Linked DNA regions of Fodinicola acaciae. The protein of the gene in region 1 binds, or shares a complex with, the protein of each later gene. Links are inferred from orthologs where the notes say so. Each region holds a gene or a part of one and is shown on either strand. Other genes may lie near its edges.

Evidence for each region.
Region 2: the proteins of GNX95_RS02945 (region 1) and GNX95_RS29335 are in contact, whole or in part, in a solved structure (PDB 8BNU), measured with the Escherichia coli proteins. The link is inferred for Fodinicola acaciae from one-to-one orthologs.

What each region holds. Positions count from the first base shown.
Region 1 is NZ_WOTN01000001.1:636,090-644,920, forward strand. The notes cover bases 3,837-6,665. They hold GNX95_RS02945 (acetyl-CoA C-acetyltransferase), read left to right. Parts: upstream 3,837-4,529; coding sequence 4,530-5,801; downstream 5,802-6,665. Other genes in these bases: GNX95_RS02940 (3-oxoacyl-ACP reductase), read right to left, coding at 3,837-4,450; GNX95_RS02950 (DUF3159 domain-containing protein), read right to left, coding at 5,798-6,400; GNX95_RS02955 (FAD-dependent oxidoreductase), read right to left, coding at 6,397-6,665. Also shown: GNX95_RS02920 (hypothetical protein), read left to right, coding at 1-996; GNX95_RS02925 (SCP2 sterol-binding domain-containing protein), read right to left, coding at 997-1,452; GNX95_RS02930 (TetR/AcrR family transcriptional regulator), read left to right, coding at 1,524-2,165; GNX95_RS02935 (MaoC/PaaZ C-terminal domain-containing protein), read right to left, coding at 2,292-3,140; more of GNX95_RS02940, read right to left, coding at 3,140-3,836; more of GNX95_RS02955, read right to left, coding at 6,666-7,479; GNX95_RS02960 (TetR/AcrR family transcriptional regulator), read left to right, coding at 7,561-8,157; GNX95_RS02965 (acyclic terpene utilization AtuA family protein), read left to right, coding at 8,198-8,831.
Region 2 is NZ_WOTN01000003.1:642,110-651,041, forward strand. Bases 3,954-6,883 are described here. They hold GNX95_RS29335 (3-hydroxyacyl-CoA dehydrogenase NAD-binding domain-containing protein), read left to right. Parts: upstream 3,954-4,308; coding sequence 4,309-6,459; downstream 6,460-6,883. Other genes in these bases: GNX95_RS29330 (acetyl-CoA C-acetyltransferase), read left to right, coding at 3,954-4,275; GNX95_RS29340 (crotonase/enoyl-CoA hydratase family protein), read left to right, coding at 6,481-6,883. Also shown: GNX95_RS29310 (phosphoribosyltransferase), read right to left, coding at 1-70; GNX95_RS29315 (PspC domain-containing protein), read left to right, coding at 240-485; GNX95_RS29320 (TetR/AcrR family transcriptional regulator), read right to left, coding at 545-1,732; GNX95_RS29325 (acyl-CoA dehydrogenase family protein), read left to right, coding at 1,841-3,037; more of GNX95_RS29330, read left to right, coding at 3,064-3,953; more of GNX95_RS29340, read left to right, coding at 6,884-7,311; GNX95_RS29345 (anthranilate synthase component I family protein), read left to right, coding at 7,564-8,932. UniProt on the Escherichia coli protein: Catalyzes the formation of a hydroxyacyl-CoA by addition of water on enoyl-CoA. Also exhibits 3-hydroxyacyl-CoA epimerase and 3-hydroxyacyl-CoA dehydrogenase activities.

The DNA.
Region 1 (8,831 bases):
GAGGAGGGAAACGCGCCGTCGGTCGGCACCAGCGGGAAGTTTGGCGGTGACAAGAAATTCGAGGCCGGAGTGAGCGGCGAGCTTCGTACGCTGGCCACCGGCCACGCCGAGATGCTGAAGCAGAAGTTCAAGGCTGACGCCAAAATGGAGTACGCGGTGGCCGGATCGCCGGGGGAGTTGAAGACCGGCATGGCGTTGACTGGCGGCATTCAGGATGAGTCACTGAAGGGCACGGCGCTGGAGAACCTCAAGCTCGGCGGCGAACTGTCGCTCTTCGAGGTGAACTGGACGCAGAAGACCGGCCGGATTCCGGAGGTCTCGGCGGCGAAACTCGCGCTGAGCGTCTCGTACGACACTCCGCCGAGCGAGCATGTCCTCGCGAACGGCCAGAAGGTCGCGGTGACCTACAAGGGCAGCGCGACCTTCGAGTTCGAGCCGGACTGGGAACAGATCGTGCCGTGGGTGATCGAGCAGATCGGACCGGAGACGCTGTTGGAGGCCGCCGGGCCGTACGCCTTCGTGGCGGCCGGCGCGGCGGTCATGTATTACACGTTCAAGGACATGGACCGGCAGGAGAAACTGGCCGCCACGGTGCGCGCGGCCGCCACCCAGATCGTCAGGTCCGGCAGCGTCTACGCGTCCGTGCTGAGTGGTCGCAAGGTGACTCCGGCCGGCGCACGGGAGACGGAGGCGTTCAACGCGGCGACCGCGGACCTGGAGAAGCTCGCGAAATCCAGGAACATCGACGCGCAGATCTACCAGGGCCTGATGGCCGTGCCGGAGTACGCCTCGCCGTTGCGGGACAGGACCGGCGAAGCCTACGTGACGCGCGCGCTGGGCAGCCTGGAGTCCCAGGTGGACCGGGAGATCGACGCCTGGCACTCCGAGCACTACATACAGACGTTCCTGTCCGGACGCTACGCCAGCGCGGACAAGGCCATGATCAACGCGATCGTCAGCGACGCGCAGGCCAACCCGGACGGCACGATCGGCTGATCACGCCTTGGGGATGTCGAAATAGCCGGTGAGGCCGGCGCCGACGGCGATATCGCCGGTGAGCTGCAGTTTCTTGGTCATGAACAGGGCCGGACCGGAGGCGACGCCGGAGACCAGCCGCAGGAAGTTGGCGCCGTCGACGGTGATCGTCAGCCGCGGCTGCGCGTCGCTGCCGGGGCCGACCGTGCACGCGCCGTTGGCGATGTGCAGCTCATAGCGGTCGAAGTCGCCGCCGGCGCGGCTGATCCGCCAGCGGATGACCGCGTCCATGCCGGCGGTCCTGTCCTTGCGTACGCGCGCGGCCATCTGGGTGAAGATCTCGTCGAGCACGCGCGTACGCAGCTCGCCGTTCATGAGCTGATCCAGATCGCTGCCTGACGCGCTCTTGACGAGCCGCACGAAGTCGCCGTATTCGAGGTGGTCGAAGTCGATCCGCGCTGGGTCGAACGTGGTCATGGCAGATTTCCTTACCGGCAGGTAATCTTACTGGCGGGTAAGTTTACGTCGAGGTAGCTAGAGTCGGCAAGGTGGCTGGCAATGTGACCGGTAAGACCAAGCGGCTGCCGCGCAACGTACGCGAGCAGCAGATGCTCGACGCCGCGGTGCAGATGTTCGCCCGCCGCGGTTATCACGCCGCGTCCATGGACGAGGTCGCCGAGCGCGCCGGCGTCTCCAAGCCGATGGTCTATCTCTACCTCGGCAGCAAGGAGGAGCTGTTCCTGGCCTGCATCCGGCGCGAGGCCGGCCGGCTGTTGGAGGCCTTCGCCGGCCAGGTCGACCCCCACGAGCCGCCCGACCAGCAGCTCTGGCACGCGCTGCGCGCGTTTTTCCTGCTGGTGGCCGACAACCGGGACGCCTGGCGGGTGCTGCACCAGCAGGCTCCGGCATACGGTGAGCCCTTCGCCGGTGAGGTGGCCGCGATGCGTGCCGCGATCGTCGCGTACGCGGCGGACCTGATCGACAAGAACATCAAGGCTCGCGGGCCGGCGCACGCCACCGAGCACGACGTATCCGCGCTGGCGCACGCGCTGGTCGGTGCGGGGGAGTCGCTGGCCGACTGGGCCACCGAGCATCCCGAGGAGGATCCGGCGACGACCGCCAAGCGGCTGATGAACTTCGCCTGGCTCGGCCTGGACAACCTGCTCCGCGGCTCGATCTGGCGGCCCTAGCCTAGCCCAGCCCTGGCCGACCGATTGCGACGTTGTTGCCTGGTTTCGCTGCGAAAGCGGTCAAGAAAGTCACAATCGGGCGCGATCGGCCGGGTCCGATGTCACCTCGCGAGTTGAAACCGCAGGTCACCGGCCACCAGACGACGCCGGGGAGAGGGCGCCGTCGAGGTGCGGCGCGCGGCCGTCTACGGAGAAACGCCAGCCGGCCGCCGACTGTGAGGCGCGGAAGGCGGCGCGGGACGGCAGCGGCAGTGGTTGGCGGAAGCTGACCGCGACCTCGTACGTCTCCGGCAGCCGTGCGTCGAGCGTCGCCAGGCACCGCGCTTTCGTGTACATGCCGTGCGCGATGGCCGTACGGAAGCCAAAAACGCGCGCGCTCGCGGCGGAGAGATGGATCGGGTTGCGGTCGCCGGACACCGCCGCGTAACGACGGCCGATGTCGGCGGGCAGCCGCCAGACCGCCGTTGGGGGCATCTGCGGCGGCTCGGGTTTGTTGCCACCGCCGCCACCGCTCGACGACCGGTGCAGATACGTGCTGCGGCTGGTCACCGCGAGCCCGTCGGCCGTGTACGCCTCGGACACGACGTCAAACTGCGCGCCGCGCGGATGCTCGCCGAGATTTTCCGCAAACACACGCAGTTCCAGCGGATCGCTGGCCAGGATCGGTTGCGCGACCGTGATGACGTTGCGGATGTGCACCAAACCCATGAGCGGAAACGGAAAACTGCGGTCCGACATCAGCCGCATCGCCATCGGAAAGGCCAGCACATGCGGATAGGTCGCCGGCAGCCGGTCGCTCGCCGGAAAACCGCACACGTCCGCATACGCGGAGAGATGGCTCCGCGAAACGAAAAAACCGGGCAGCGAGAGCGTCGTGTCCGGCAGTACACCACCGTTGGGACCCAGGCCGGGCAGGCTACGCATCAGCGCCGACGCATACGTACGCGCCAGGCCTGGTCGCGTGCTGAGCTTCATCAGGCCCCCAGCAGGCTTTGGCCGCAAACCCGGAAAACTCCGCCGGTCACGCCGGCGCTGCCGGGATGTGCCAGCCAACCGATCGTCTCGGCCACGTCGACCGGCTGGCCGCCCTGTGCGAGGCTGTTCAGTCGCCGGCCGACCTCGCGTACGGTCACCGGCATGCTGGCGGTCATCTTCGTCTCGATGAACCCGGGCGCGACCGCGTTGATCGTCGCCGGCAGCTCGGCCAGCCTCGGCGCCAGGTTTTCCGCCAGACCGATGACGCCGGCCTTGGTCGCGCCGTAGTTGGTCTGTCCGGCGTTGCCGGCGATGCCGGCGATCGACGCGAGACCGATGACGCGCGCGCCGGGCCGGAGCACTTTCTCGGCCAGGAAATGCTCGTTGATCCTGGCCTGCGCGACAAGGTTCACATTCAGCACAAGATCCCACTGGGCTTCACTCATCCGCGCGAGGGTTTTGTCGCGGATGACACCGGCGTTGTGTACGACGACGTCGACGCCGTCATGCCGCGTCTTGAAGTGTTCGCCGAGCGTCGCCGGCGCGGCGGCCGAGGTGATGTCCAGCTGCAGGCTCGATCCGTTGACCTGGTTGGCGATCCGCGACAGGTCCTCGCCCTGCGCCGGCACATCCAGGCAGACCACGTGAGCGCCATCGCGGGCGAGGGTTTTCGCAATGGCCGCACCGATTCCGCGGGACGCGCCGGTCACCAGTGCGACCTTTCCGTCCAGTGGCAGCTCCGGCGTCTCCGGCAGCTCGTCGACCGCGCCGACGCGGACGACCTGGCCGGACACGTACGCGGATTTCGCCGACAGGAAAAAGGAAAGCGTCGACTCCAGCGCTTCCTCGGCGCCTGGCGCCACATAGATCAGCTGCGCCGTCGCACCGCGGCCGACCTCTTTTCCCAGTGACCGTACGAATCCTTCCAGCGCGCGCTGCGCCACGGCCTCGTCGATCGAGCCAGCCGACTCCGGCGGCGTACCGATCACAATCACGCGGCCGGATGGCCGGATCGACCGTACGACTGGATGAAAGAAGTCATACAGCTCGCGCAGGCCGGCCGGCGTCGCGATACCGGTGGCATCGAAGACGAGCGCGTACGGCGATGTGCTTTCCGTGACATCGATGCCAAGCGCGCCAAGGATTTTCGCCACCGCCACGCGGCCGTGGCCGCCGACCAGCACCGGTCCGTCCGCGATCGGTTGGCCAGGCGCATACCTGCGCAGGCGGACGGGGCGAGGCAGGCCGAGTCGCTGCGCGATGGCACGGCCCGGCGCCGAGGACACGAACTGTTGGTAGAGATCCGCCATGGGGTTATCCTTACTTGCCAGTAAGTCTACTCGCAAGTATGGTCGCGTTGATGCGATCCCGCCAGTGCCAGGAGTTGTCATGAGCCGCCGTGTGGCGATCGTCGGTGCCAACCGAACCCCTTTCGCGCGATCCAACGGGCCGTACGCGACCGCGACAAACCAGGACATGCTGACCGCCGCGCTCGACGGCCTGATCAGCCGGTTTTCGTTGCAGGGCGAGCTGCTCGGCGAGGTCGCCGCTGGAGCCGTGCTCAAACACAGCCGTGACTTCAATCTCACCCGCGAGGCGGTGCTCGGCAGCAAGCTCGACCCGCGTACGCCGGCGTACGACGTGCAGCAGGCCTGCGCGACCGGACTGGAGACGGTGACCCTGGTCGCCAACAAGATCGCGCTCGGCCAGATCGACGCCGGCATCGCCGGTGGTGTCGACACCGCCAGCGACGCGCCGATCGGCGTCAACGAAGACCTGCGCAAGGTGCTTTTACGCTTCAACCGCGCGAAAACTCCGCTGCAGCGGCTGGCGCTGGTCGGTTCGCTGCGGCCATGGCAGATCGTGCCGGACATTCCCCGCAACGCCGAGCCGCGCACCGGCATGTCGATGGGGGACCACGCCGCATTGACCGCGGCGCAGTGGTCGGTCGGCCGCGAGGAGCAGGACGAGCTTGCCGCGGCCAGCCACCAAAAACTGGCCGCCGCCTACGACGCCGGCTTTTTCGACGACCTGGTCACGCCGTATCTCGGCCTGGCTCGCGACCAGAACCTGCGGCCGGACTCCTCGGTGGAAAAGCTGGCGAAACTCAAGCCGGCCTTCGGCGATCCGGAGACCGGCACGATGACCGCCGGCAACTCCACGCCGCTGACCGACGGTGCCTCTGCGGTTTTGTTGGCCAGCGAGGAATGGGCCGCGCAGCGACGACTTCCGGTGCTCGCGTACGTCGGCGACGTGCAAGCCGCCGCCGTCGACTTCGCGCTCGGTGACGACGGCCTGCTGACCGCGCCGGTCTACGCCGTGCCGCGGCTGCTCGCGCGTGCCGGCCTTTCGTTGCAGGACTTCGACTTCTACGAGATCCACGAGGCCTTCGCCTCGCAGGTGCTGGCGACCCTGAAGGCGTGGGAAGATCCGGTTTTCTGCAAGGAAAAGCTCGGCCTCGACGCGCCGCTCGGCTCGATCGACCGCGCGAAGCTCAATGTCAACGGCTCGTCGCTGGCCGCTGGTCATCCGTTTGCCGCGACCGGTGGCCGGATTGTCGCGACGCTGGCGAAACTGTTGCGGCAGAAGGGTTCCGGCCGCGGCCTGATCTCGATCTGCGCCGCAGGCGGCCAAGGCTTGGTCGCGATCCTGGAGCGCTAAACCTCGGCACGTCGCAGAATGCGCCAACAGATGTACAGGCACACGCCAGCAGCCGGGGTCTGCAGCAGTGTCGACGCGATCCCGAGTGGCGTCAGCGCGCCGGCCAGATAGAGCGGCACGAGTACGGCCGTGGCGAGGGCGCATTTGGCGAGAAAGATCAGCGTGCACAGCTGATAACGGCGCCGCTGAGTACGGTCGCGCCGCCATCTGAGCCGTTCGCCGCGCAGCCCGCCGGCCACCAGCCCGACGAGCGGCCACCGGGCGAGGATGGAGAGCAGGAGCACCGCGGTGAGGCCGGCCTCGGTGACGACGACCTCGAGATAGAAGTCGACCGCGTGCCCGGTGCTGCCGGCGAGCAACGTCGAGACGCCGACGACGACCAACCCGATCGCGGCCGACCAGTAGCTGCGGTCACTCCAGATGCGTACGACCGCGAAGGCCAGCACTGAGCCGACCGCCACCAGCGCCGAGGTGAGCACCTGGCCGCTGACCTGGTACGCGAGCAGGAACACGACCTTCGACGCGACCGCCTCGGCGACCGTACGCCAGCCACCGACGGCCGCGAACAGTGACAGCGACTTCCGCGTGAAGACGTTCACGCCGTGCGCTCCGAGACGTAGTTGTCCTGCCGCATCCGCTCCTCGTACGAGCCGATGGCATCGAGCAGCGACAGCTCACCGCGGTCAGCGCGTACGAGCGCGTCGCGGAGCCGACGTGCGTCCTGCATGGCCAGATTGCCGCCAAAACCCGGTGCGACATGGATGGCGTCGCCGATGACCGTGACCGGATGCGTAGGCCAGGCGGCCATCGGTGGGATCACGCCGATCCGCAACGGGACGGTCAGCTGAGGCCAGGCCTGGTCGACCACGTTCCGCAGCGTCGGATGCAGGCCGGCGGCCAGGTCGCGCGCGTCGACGTTCTGTCCAGTCGTCGGCATGCACCACATCAGGTAGTCCTCGGCATCGGCGAGCGCCGCGGCGGGAACGGCCGGCAGCCAGCGATCGCGGGCGACCAGCGGCGGCTCGAGGAACCGGTGTGGCCCCAGCGCCATCATCATGCCGTCGGCCTGCACGCTTGCCGCGTTGTCCCCGATCAGCTCCAGCAACCCCGTGTGCGCCACGGCGCGAACCGGCGTGGCCCCCATCAGCATCCGCCGGCCCGTGTCGATGACCTGCACGTGCGGCAGAAACTGCCTGCGTACGGCCGAACCGACGCCGTCCGCGCCGACGAGCACGTCGGCCGTCTCGACGCTGCCGTCGGCGAACCAGGCCTGGACGTCGTCGGCACGCAGCTCGTACCGGAGAAACGCCGCCTCGAACCGTACGGCGTCGTCCAGGCCCGTCAGCAGCACCGCGCGCAGCAGCCGCCGGCTGGTCTGCCGCCCAGGCCGAGCCATCACGCTGTCGGCCACCCGCGTGCCGACGACGGCCAGGCCCTCGGACAACAACACGGTCCGGTCGCGCGGAGGCCCCATCGTCGCCTGTGCCATGGCGAAATGCGGCGGCGGCAGGCACTCACGCAGCGCGGTCGTCCCGCGCTCGTCCATGTGCAGGCTCACGCCTTGCGTACGGCCCCGCGCGCCGTCTCGCTCGTACACGACGACCTCGATGCCGGCCGTCCGCAGCCCGTGCGCCAGCGTCAGGCCGCCAAGACCCGCGCCGACGATGATCACTCGCATGCGTACACCTTTCTTCATCAACGATGAAGAAGAGCATACTCCACCATTGATGAAGAAAATTGTGGATACACTCGCGCCGTCATGGCAGAGCACTCGACGCGACGCTCCGGTCGCTGGCGGTCCGGCGAACAGAGCCGGCAGCGGATCCTGGCGGCCGCGCGCGAACACTTCCGCGCGCACGGATACGCCGGCACCACCGTCCGCGCGGTCGCCGCCGAGGCCGGTGTAGATCCGGCGATGGTGTTCTATTTCTTCGGCAACAAGCAGGGCCTGTTCGGCGCGGCGATCGACATGTACGCCGGCCTGCCGCCGGCCATCGACGCCATGTTCGCCGCCGGCCTGGACGGCATCGGCGACCGGCTGGTCCGTACGCTGGTGGAAAACATGGACCAGTCCGACAAGGCGCCGCTGGCTCTGCTCAACGGTCCGGGTCCGCAGCCCGACTATGTCGAGGGGCTGCTGCGCGAATACATCGAGCGAGAGATCACCGGCCGGCTGACCGCGCTGCTGGACGCGCCGGACGCGGCGATGCGCGTCGGCATGGTCAACGTCCAGCTCCTCGGCCTGGCCGTCACGCGTTACGTCATCAAGCTCGAACCGATCGCGTCCGCGACCGTCAACGAGCTGGTCGAGCGCTTCGGCGCGATCGCGCAACGCTGTCTCACCGGCACGTCCTGACGGGCTGGTCCGGCGCCGGCAGCGGTCGTACGGTGTGACGATGGACGGACCAGTCCGGATCGGCAACTTCTCCGGCTATCTCGGCGACCGGTTCACCGCGATCGACGAGGTGATGGCCGGCGATCCGGTCGACGTGCTGATGGGGGACTATCTCGCCGAAGTCACCCTGGCGGCCTTGTCCGGCAGGGAAAGTCGCGGCTATGTCGGCTATTTCGTCAACCAGATCCGGCCACATCTGGCGGCCATCGCCGACCGTGGCATGAAGGTGGTGACCAACGCCGGTGGCTTCGCACCAGCGGCGCTCGCCGAGGCGTTGAGCGGTCACGGCCTGCGCGTGGCGTACGTCGAAGGCGACAACGTGCTCGACCGCCTCGGCGCGTACGCGGATGCCGGTCATCGCTTGGAAAATCTCGACACCGGCGAGCCGCTGGCGGCCTGGGGCCGTCAACCTGTGGCGGCCAACGCATACCTCGGCGGCTGGGGGATTGCCAGGGCATTGCGCGAAGGCGCCGACATCGTCGTGTGTGGTCGGGTCACGGACGCGTCGCTGACCGCTGGACCGGCGGCGTGGTGGCATGGGTGGAGCGAGGACGACTGGGACGCGCTGGCCGGTGCCGTGGTCGCCGGGCACGTGGTCGAGTGCGGCGCGCACGCCACCGGCGGAAACTTCTCTG
Region 2 (8,932 bases), on another replicon or contig:
CCACGAGCTCGGCCAGCCGCCGGCTGGCCTGGCCGAAGACCTGCCAGGTCAGGATCTCGCGCTCGTCCATCTCTCCCCCTCGCCGGTGTCGGACCAATCCTCGCATCGAGCCGGAGGACAACGGGGACGAGCCATATCAGGGACCAATCAGGGTCAATCCCGATGCCGGAACGGGCCTTTCGGCGCGATGCTGGAAGCACAAAAGAAAGCGCCTGATGCACCCGAAAGGACACATAGCCATGGACTCCGTGCACGACTCGTTTCGCAGCCAGGGCCTCGTACGTCCGCGCGAAGGCCGCCTGCTCGGCGGTGTCTGCGCCGGCCTGGCCCGCCGGTTCGGCCTCGACCCGTGGCTCGGCCGGCTGCTGTTCGTCCTCATCCTGCTGGCGATCCCCGGCAGCCAGATCCTGATCTACCCCGTCCTGTGGATCCTGATGCCGTCCGAGGAGACCACCACGGTCCCCTCCACCCCGGTCGCCAGCTGACCCCACATAGACGTTTTCGGAACGACCCTTTCCGCGCGTGGAAAGGGTCGTTTCGATATTCACGCGCGTCGCGGTGTCAGCACGTCGTGTGCGAGGCCGACGAGCTCGGCGGCGAAACCGGGACGCGCGCGCAGCCGGCCGGATCGCGACAGGTCGTTGATGATCGTCAGCGCGGCGTGTACGGCGATCTTCGCCTCCGGCGCGGTCGCCCCGGACAGCTCGACCTGCAGCTCGACCCACTGCGCCACGTACGCGCGCTGGATCCGCAGCGACTCCTGGCGGTTGCGTTCGGGCAGGTGCGCCAGCTCGCGGTTGTAGACGTGCAACAGCTCGCCGTGCTCCATCACCACCTCGACGTACGACCCGATCAGCCGATCGAGCGCCTCCGCCGGTGACGCGGCGCCGGACAGCGCCCGCGACGCGCCGAGGCTGAGCTGATCGGCCAACCGGCCGCAACCAGCCATCAGCAGGTCGGCCTTGCTGGCGAAATGCCGGTAGACACTGGGTCCGGCGATGCCGGCCGCGGCGCCGATGTCCTCCATGCTGACCGATCGATAACCACGCTGGACGAACAGCTCGGTCGCGGCGGCCAGGATCTGCTCGCGGCGTGTCGACGGCGTGACCGGTGCCGTCGCGTCGACCACCTCGGCAGCCACCGCCGGCACGCGCGTACTCGCGCAGACCGCACCCGCCAGCTGCGCCAACAACCAGACGAACCGGCGTTTTGGCAGGCTGGCGTGGTGGTCGGCGACACTGCCGAGCACGCTCAACGCGGCCGTACACAGCAGCTCGGCGTCGACCGCCGGCAGCTCCGGCCGCGCCAGCGCCAGCTCACCGGCCCACCGCTGGATGAACTTGCGTCCCCGTTGCCGCACCTCGTTGCGCGCGGCCTCGTCCAGATGCCTGGCCTGCCACCGCCAGAGCGCGGCGATCCCCCGCCGTTGTACGGAAAGCTCGGCGAGTGCCAGCACGACCGCGTCCAGCCGCCCGGCCGGCGCACCACCGCCGGCCAGCGCCTCCTCGACCGCCTCGTCCATGGTCTCCTGGCCGGTCAGCAGCACCTGCGCCAACAGGTCCTGTTTACCGGCGAAATGGCGATAGAGCGCGGGGCCGGTGATGCCGGCCGCGGTGGCGATGTCCTCGATGCTGACCGCCTGATAGCCGCGCTGTGCGAACAGGTCGGCGGCCAGCTCGACCAGCTGCCGCCGCCGGTTGGCCGGACGACGGCTCGGCCGCACTGAATCCATTCCGCCTCCCCATCCCGCCGAAGTGAACGACTGTGGAGCTCACCATAGCTGTCCAGATCCCTTGACAGCCACCAGAACTCCGGCGCTATGTTAATCCGCATTAGCGTCATGCAGGGAGAGGCCGAGGTGACTCAGACGTACGGAGCTTCGCATCCGGCGGCCTATCGGTCGCCGTGGCTGGACGACGACCTGCGCGCGGTCGGCGAGTTGGCGCGCACGTTCTTCACCAAGGAGGTGGCGCCGCGCGAGGAGGAGTTCGCCGAACAGGGGTTTCCGGACCGCCAGCTCTGGCGGCGCGCCGGCGAGCTCGGCCTGGCCGGCATGTCGATCCCGGAGGACTACGGCGGCGGTGGCGGCACCTTCGCGCACGAGGCCGTCCTCTACACCGAGCAGATCAAGGCCGGCGCGCCATCGCTGCAACTGGCGGTGCATTCCGGCATCGTGCCGCATTACATCGTCGCGTACGGCACCGAGGAGCAAAAGCGGCGCTGGCTGCCGAAGCTCGCCAGCGGTGAGTACGTCGGCGCGATCGCGATGACCGAGCCGGGCACCGGATCGGACCTGCAGTCGATCACCACGCGCGCCATTCCGGACGGCGACGAATACGTGATCAGCGGCGCCAAAACCTTCATCACCAACGGCCACCTGGCCGACCTGGTGATCATCGCGGCGAAGACCGATCCCGGCGAAGGTGCCAAAGGCGTGTCGCTGATCGTCGCCGAGGTTTCCGACGACACCGAGGGTTTCCAGCGCGGCCGGCTGCTGAGGAAAATCGGCCAGCACAGCCAGGACACCGCCGAGCTGTTCTTCGACGGTTTGCGCGTACCCAGGGAAAACCTGATCGGCACCGAGGAAGGCCAGGGCTTCTTCCAGCTGATGATGCAGCTGCCGCAGGAAAGGCTGATCATCGCGGTCGCCGCCATCGGCGTCATCGAGGCCGCCGTGGAGGCGGCCACCGCGTACACGAAAGAGCGGCAGGCCTTCGGAAAACCGTTGTTCGCCATGCAGAACACGCGATTCGAGCTGGCCGACTGCGCGACCATCGCACGGATCGGCCGCGTTTTCGTGGACGACTGCATCGTCAAGCACCTGCGCGGTGAGCTCGACGTGTCCACCGCGGCGATGGCCAAGTCGTGGCTGTCCGAGCAACAGTGCGAAGTGGTCGACCGGTGCCTACAGTTGTTCGGTGGATACGGCTACATGCTGGAATATCCGATCGCCCGGATGTTCACCGACAGCCGCGTCCAGAAGATCTACGGTGGCGCGAATGAGGTGATGAAGGAGCTCGTCTCCCGTACGCTCTGATTCGCCTTGCCTGGAAGGAAAAGGTCATGCCTGAAGCATTCATCTACGACGCCGTCCGTACGCCTCGGGGACGCGGCAAGAAAACCGGCTCGCTGCACGGCGTCAAGCCGATCTCGCTGGTCGTCGGCCTGATCGACGAGCTGCGCCGGCGCCATCCGGATCTGGACCCGGCGGCGATCGACGACATCATCCTCGGCGTCGTCTCGCCGATCGGCGACCAGGGCTCGGACATCGCCAAGATCTCCGCGATCGCCGCCGGCCTGCCGGACACCGTCGCCGGCGTACAGCTCAACCGGTTCTGCGCGTCCGGCCTGGAGGCGGTCAACTCGGCGGCACAGAAGGTACGCGCCGGCTGGGACAAGCTGATTCTCGCCGGCGGTGTCGAGTCGATGTCGCGCGTGCCGATGGGCTCGGACGGCGGCGCGTGGGCGATGGACCCGGAGACCAACTACAACACTTCCTTTGTGCCGCAAGGCATCGGCGCCGACCTGATCGCCACGCTGAAGGGTTTCAGCCGCGAGGACGTGGACAACTTCGCGTTGCGGTCACAGCAGCGCGCCGCCGCCGCCTGGTCCGGCGGCTATTTCGCGAAGTCGGTCGTGCCGGTGAAGGACCGCAACGGCATCGTGTTGCTCGACCACGACGAGCACATGCGGCCGGACTCGACGCTGGAAGGTCTCGGCAAGCTGCCGGCCTCCTTCGAGGCGATCGGTGACTTCGGCGGTTTCGACGCGGTGGCACTGCAGAAATACCACTGGGTCGAGAAGATCAACCACGTACACTCGGCCGGCAACTCCTCCGGCATCGTCGACGGTGCCGCGCTGGTCATGGTCGGCAGCGAGCAGATCGGCAAGGACTTCGGCCTCACGCCGCGCGCTCGCGTCGTCGCGACCGCGGTCTCCGGCGCCGACCCGACCATCATGCTCACCGGACCGACGCCGGCGACCGAAAAGGTGCTGGCCACCGCCGGACTCTCGCCGGAGGACATCGATCTGTTCGAGCTCAACGAGGCTTTCGCTTCGGTGGTGCTGAAATACGTCGACGACTTCAAGATCCCGGACGAGAAGATCAACGTCAACGGCGGCGCCATCGCGATGGGTCATCCGCTCGGCGCCACCGGCGCGATGATCACCGGCACCATGGTCGACGAGCTGGAGCGCCGCGAGGCGCGCTATGCGCTGGTGACCCTGTGCATCGGCGGCGGCATGGGTGAAGCGACCATCATCGAGCGCGTCTGAAGCCGGAGAGAAACCTTGACCACTGAAGTGAACATGATCCGCTGGGACCAGGACGCCGACGGCATCGTCACGCTGACGATGGACGACCCGGACGCCTCGGCCAACACGATGAACGAGCTGTTCGGCACCTCCTTCGCGGCCACCGTCGAGCGGCTGGAGCGCGAGAAGGACACGATCACCGGCGTGATCGTGACGTCTGCCAAGAAAACCTTCTTCGCCGGCGGCAACCTGCAGATGCTGATGGCCGTCAAGCCGGAGGACGCGCGGGAGTTCACCGACCGCGTCGAGGAGATGAAAAGCTATTTCCGCCGGCTGGAAACGCTCGGAAAACCGGTCGTGGCGGCCATCAACGGTGCCGCTCTGGGCGGTGGGTACGAGATCGCGCTGGCATGTCACCACCGCGTCCTGCTGGACGTCAAAGGCACCGAGGTCGGCCTGCCTGAGGTGACGCTCGGCCTGCTGCCCGGCGGCGGCGGCATCACCCGTACGGTCCGGCTGCTCGGCATCCAGAACGCGCTGCTGAACGTACTTCTGCAGGGACAGCGGCACAAACCGGCGAAGGCGCTGGAGCTCGGCCTGATCGACGAGGTGGTGTCGACGCCGGAAGAGCTGATCGCACAGGCGAAAGCCTGGACCAAGGCCAACCCCGAGGCCACCCAGCCGTGGGACGTGAAGGGTTACAAGATCCCCGGCGGCACGCCGTCCAGTCCGGCGTTCGCGGCCAACCTGCCGGCGTTTCCGTCCAACCTCAAAAAGCAGCTCAAAGGCGCGCCGATGCCGGCGCCGCGCAACATCATGGCGGCCGCCGTCGAGGGCGCGCAGGTCGACATCGACACGGCGACCAGGATCGAGACGCGCTATCTGTTCGACGTGGCCTCCGGCCAGGTGTCGACCAACATGATCAAGGCGTTTTTCTTCGACCTGCAGACCATCAACAAGGGTGGCAGCCGGCCGGACGGGTATGAGAAATGGTCGGCGAAGAAGGTGCTCATCCTCGGCGCCGGCATGATGGGCGCCGGCATCGCCTACTCCGCGGCCCGCTCCGGCATCGAGGTCGTGCTCAAGGACGTTTCACTTGAGGCCGCGCAAAAAGGCAAGGCGTACTCGGAGAAGATCCTCGGCAAGCAGGTCAGCCGGGGCAAGCTGACGCAGGACAAGGCCGACGAGGTGTTGGCCCGGATCACGCCGACCGACCAGGCCGCCGACGGAGCCGGTGCCGACCTGGTCATCGAGGCGGTTTTCGAGAGCGCGGAGCTGAAGAAGAAGGTCTTCGGCGAGATCGAGGACGTAGTCGCGCCGGACGCGCTGCTCGGCTCCAACACCTCGACGCTGCCGATCACCGGCCTGGCCGGCGGCGTCAAGCGCCAGCAGGACTTCATCGGCATCCACTTCTTCTCACCGGTCGACAAGATGCCGCTGGTGGAGATCATCGCCGGCGAGAAGACCGGCGACGCGGCGATCGCCAAGGCCGTCGACTTCACCTTGCAGATCAAGAAAACCCCGATCGTGGTCAACGACAGCCGTGGCTTCTTCACCAGCCGGGTGATCGGTACGTTCATCAACGAGGCGGTCGCCATGGTCGGCGAGGGCGTCGCGCCGTCGTCGATCGAGCAGGCCACCACGCAGGCCGGCTATCCGGTCGGCGCGCTCGCGCTGATGGACGAGCTGACCTTCACGCTGCCACGGAAAATTCGCGAGGAGACCAAGGCAGCGGTGGAGGCGGCCGGCGGCACCTGGCAGCCGCATCCGGCCGAGGTCGTGCTGGACCGGATGATCGACGAGTTCGGCCGTAAGGGCCGCTCCACCGGCGCCGGCTTCTACGACTACGTCGACGGCAAGAAAGCGGGTCTGTGGCCCGGCCTGAAGGACGCGTTCGCCTCTGGTACGGCCGAGATCCCATTCGCCGACATGCAGGAGCGGATGCTTTTCGCAGAGGCGCTGGAAACCGTCAAGTGCTTCGACGAAGGCGTCCTGCGGTCGATCCCGGATGCCAACATCGGCTCCATCCTCGGCATCGGCTTTCCGCCGTGGACCGGTGGCGTCATCCAGTACATCAACCAGTACGCCGGCGGCACGACCGGTTTCGTGGCGCGCGCCAAGGAGCTCGCGGACCGCTACGGCGACCGGTTCACCCCGCCGCGGTCGCTGATCGAGAAAGCCGAGCGCGGCGAGTCGTACGAATAACCCGACAAGGAGACGAAAACGGTGCTGGAAGACGAGAAGCTGGTCGCGCTGGAGGTCGAGGTCGCCGACCACATCGCCACCGTGACGCTGGTCGGACCGGGTAAAGGCAACGCGATGGGTCCGGACTTCTGGCGCGAGCTGCCGATCGTCTTCCGTGCCATCGACGCCGAGGAGGACGTACGCGCTGTCGTCCTCACCGGCTCCGGGAAAAACTTCTCGTACGGCCTGGATCTGCCGGCGATGGCACCCAACTTCGCGCCGCTGCTCGCCGACGGCGCGCTGGCCAAGGCGCGGACAGAGTTTCTCCGGCATCTGCGCGGATTGCAGGACTCGGTCAACGCGGTCGCCGAGTGCCGCAAGCCGATCGTGTCGGCGATCGCCGGCTGGTGCATCGGCGGCGGTGTGGATGTCGTCGCGGCCACCGACATCCGACTGTCCACAGTGGACGCGAAGTTCAGCGTACGCGAGGTGAAGGTGGCGATCGTCGCCGATCTGGGCAGCCTGCAGCGGCTCACCGGCATCATCGGCGACGGCCACCTGCGCGAGCTGGCCCTGACCGGCAAGGACATCGACGGCGCGTACGCGGAGAAGATCGGCCTGGTCAACCACACCTACGCCGACCAGGAGTCGCTGCTGACCGCCGCGCGCGAGCTGGCCGCCGAGCTCGCCACCAATCCGCCGCTGGTCGTCCAGGGCATCAAGGACGTGCTCGACGCCAGCCGCGGTCCGCAGGTCACCGCCGGTCTGCGCTATGTCGGCGCCTGGAACGCCGCCTTCCTGCCGAGCCGCGACCTGCAGGAAGCCGTGCAGTCCTTCGTCGAGCGCCGCTCCCCCGACTTCCGCGGCGAATAGCCGCATGGCCACCATGCGTGCGCCTGACGCACGCATGGTGGCCATGCGAACATCTCGACCGCGTGGTGCGCGTACGACGGTGAACGACCTCGATGGTGGACAGATAGCGGGAGCCGGTTAGAGTTAGCCCCACTCGTGCTTCGGAAGGAGGTTGGACGTGCGCATTCCAAACACTTGGGTCACTGCAAGCTGGCAAGAGGGCCGTGCGAGCTGGCGTCAGTCGTCGCCGTCCGCTCCGACCGGGCCCGGCCGGTGATCCGGCAAGACGCCACCAGCTCCAGCACGACGACCGTGGAAGTCCGCGGCACGTCGCGCTCTGTGGCGTTCTTCGATCCACTGGCCAGCTTTGTCGCGCTTCGTGAGGCGTATGGCGACAACGAGGTCTATCTGCTGGAGTCGCTGTCCGGTCCGGAGACCGACCGGCGCAGCTCGATGATCGGCATCGGCCGCATCCTCACGCTCACCGTGACCGTCGACCAGGTGACGCTCGACGGCGCTCCGGCGCTGGTCGAGAAGGTCAACCGGGCCTGGGACGGCATCCTGGTCGACGGCCGGCTCAAGACCCGCAAGCACCTGTGGGATCTGCTCCGCGCCGTGCAGGGCGTTTTCGACGTGTCGGCGCTGACGCCGGAGCAGCACGCCGGCTTCGGCCTGTTCGGCTACTACGGCTACGACACGACCTGGGCCGTGGAAGACCTGCCGATGCTGATCGAGCACACCGGCGACACACCGGACATCGTGCTCGCCATCTACCAGGGTTATCTGCTGCTCGACCTGGCCAAACGCCGCGCCCGCATCGACACGTACGCGGGTGACTGGTCACCGCTGGACATCGACGGCGTGCTGGACAAGCTGACCGGCATCCCGCTCGACGACGGCACGCCGCGCGTACCGAAGCCGGACAAGGTCGAGCAGCCAACCACGCGCGAGCACTACGTCAAAGGTGTCGAGACCAGCCTGGAACACATCCGCGCCGGCGACATCTACCAGCTCCAGCTCGGCCACGAGCTGCGGGTGACGACCGCGGCCGATCCGCTGGCGGTCTATCGGCGGCTGCGCGCGCGCAACCCCTCGCCGTACATGTATTTCGTCCCCAACGGTCCGCAGACCCTGGTCGGCGCGAGTCCGGAGCTGTTCGTACGGATCGAGGACGACCTGATCACGATGCGACCGATCGCCGGCACCGTACGCCGCGGCCGCGACCTCGCCGAGGACGAGATGCTCGCCGCGCAGATGCTGCGCGACGAGAAGGAGGTCGCCGAGCACATCATGCTGGTCGACCTGTGCCGCAACGACATCGGCCGGGTCTGCCGGACCAACACCCTCGAGGTGCCGGCGCTGCTCACGGTCGAGGCGTACTCGCACGTCAGCCACCTGGTCTCGACGGTGACCGGCCGGCAGACCGCCACCGCCGACGTGTGGGACGTGATCGCCGCGACCTTCCCGGCCGGCACGATGACCGGAGCGCCGAAGGTGCGCGCGATGGAGATCATCGAGTCGCTGGAGACGACCCGCCGCGGCCAGTACGCCGGTGCCATCGGCCAGGTCAGCTTCGACGGCTCGGTCAACCTGGCGCTCAACATCCGCTCCACGCTCTACGACAGCGGCGTCTACCACATGC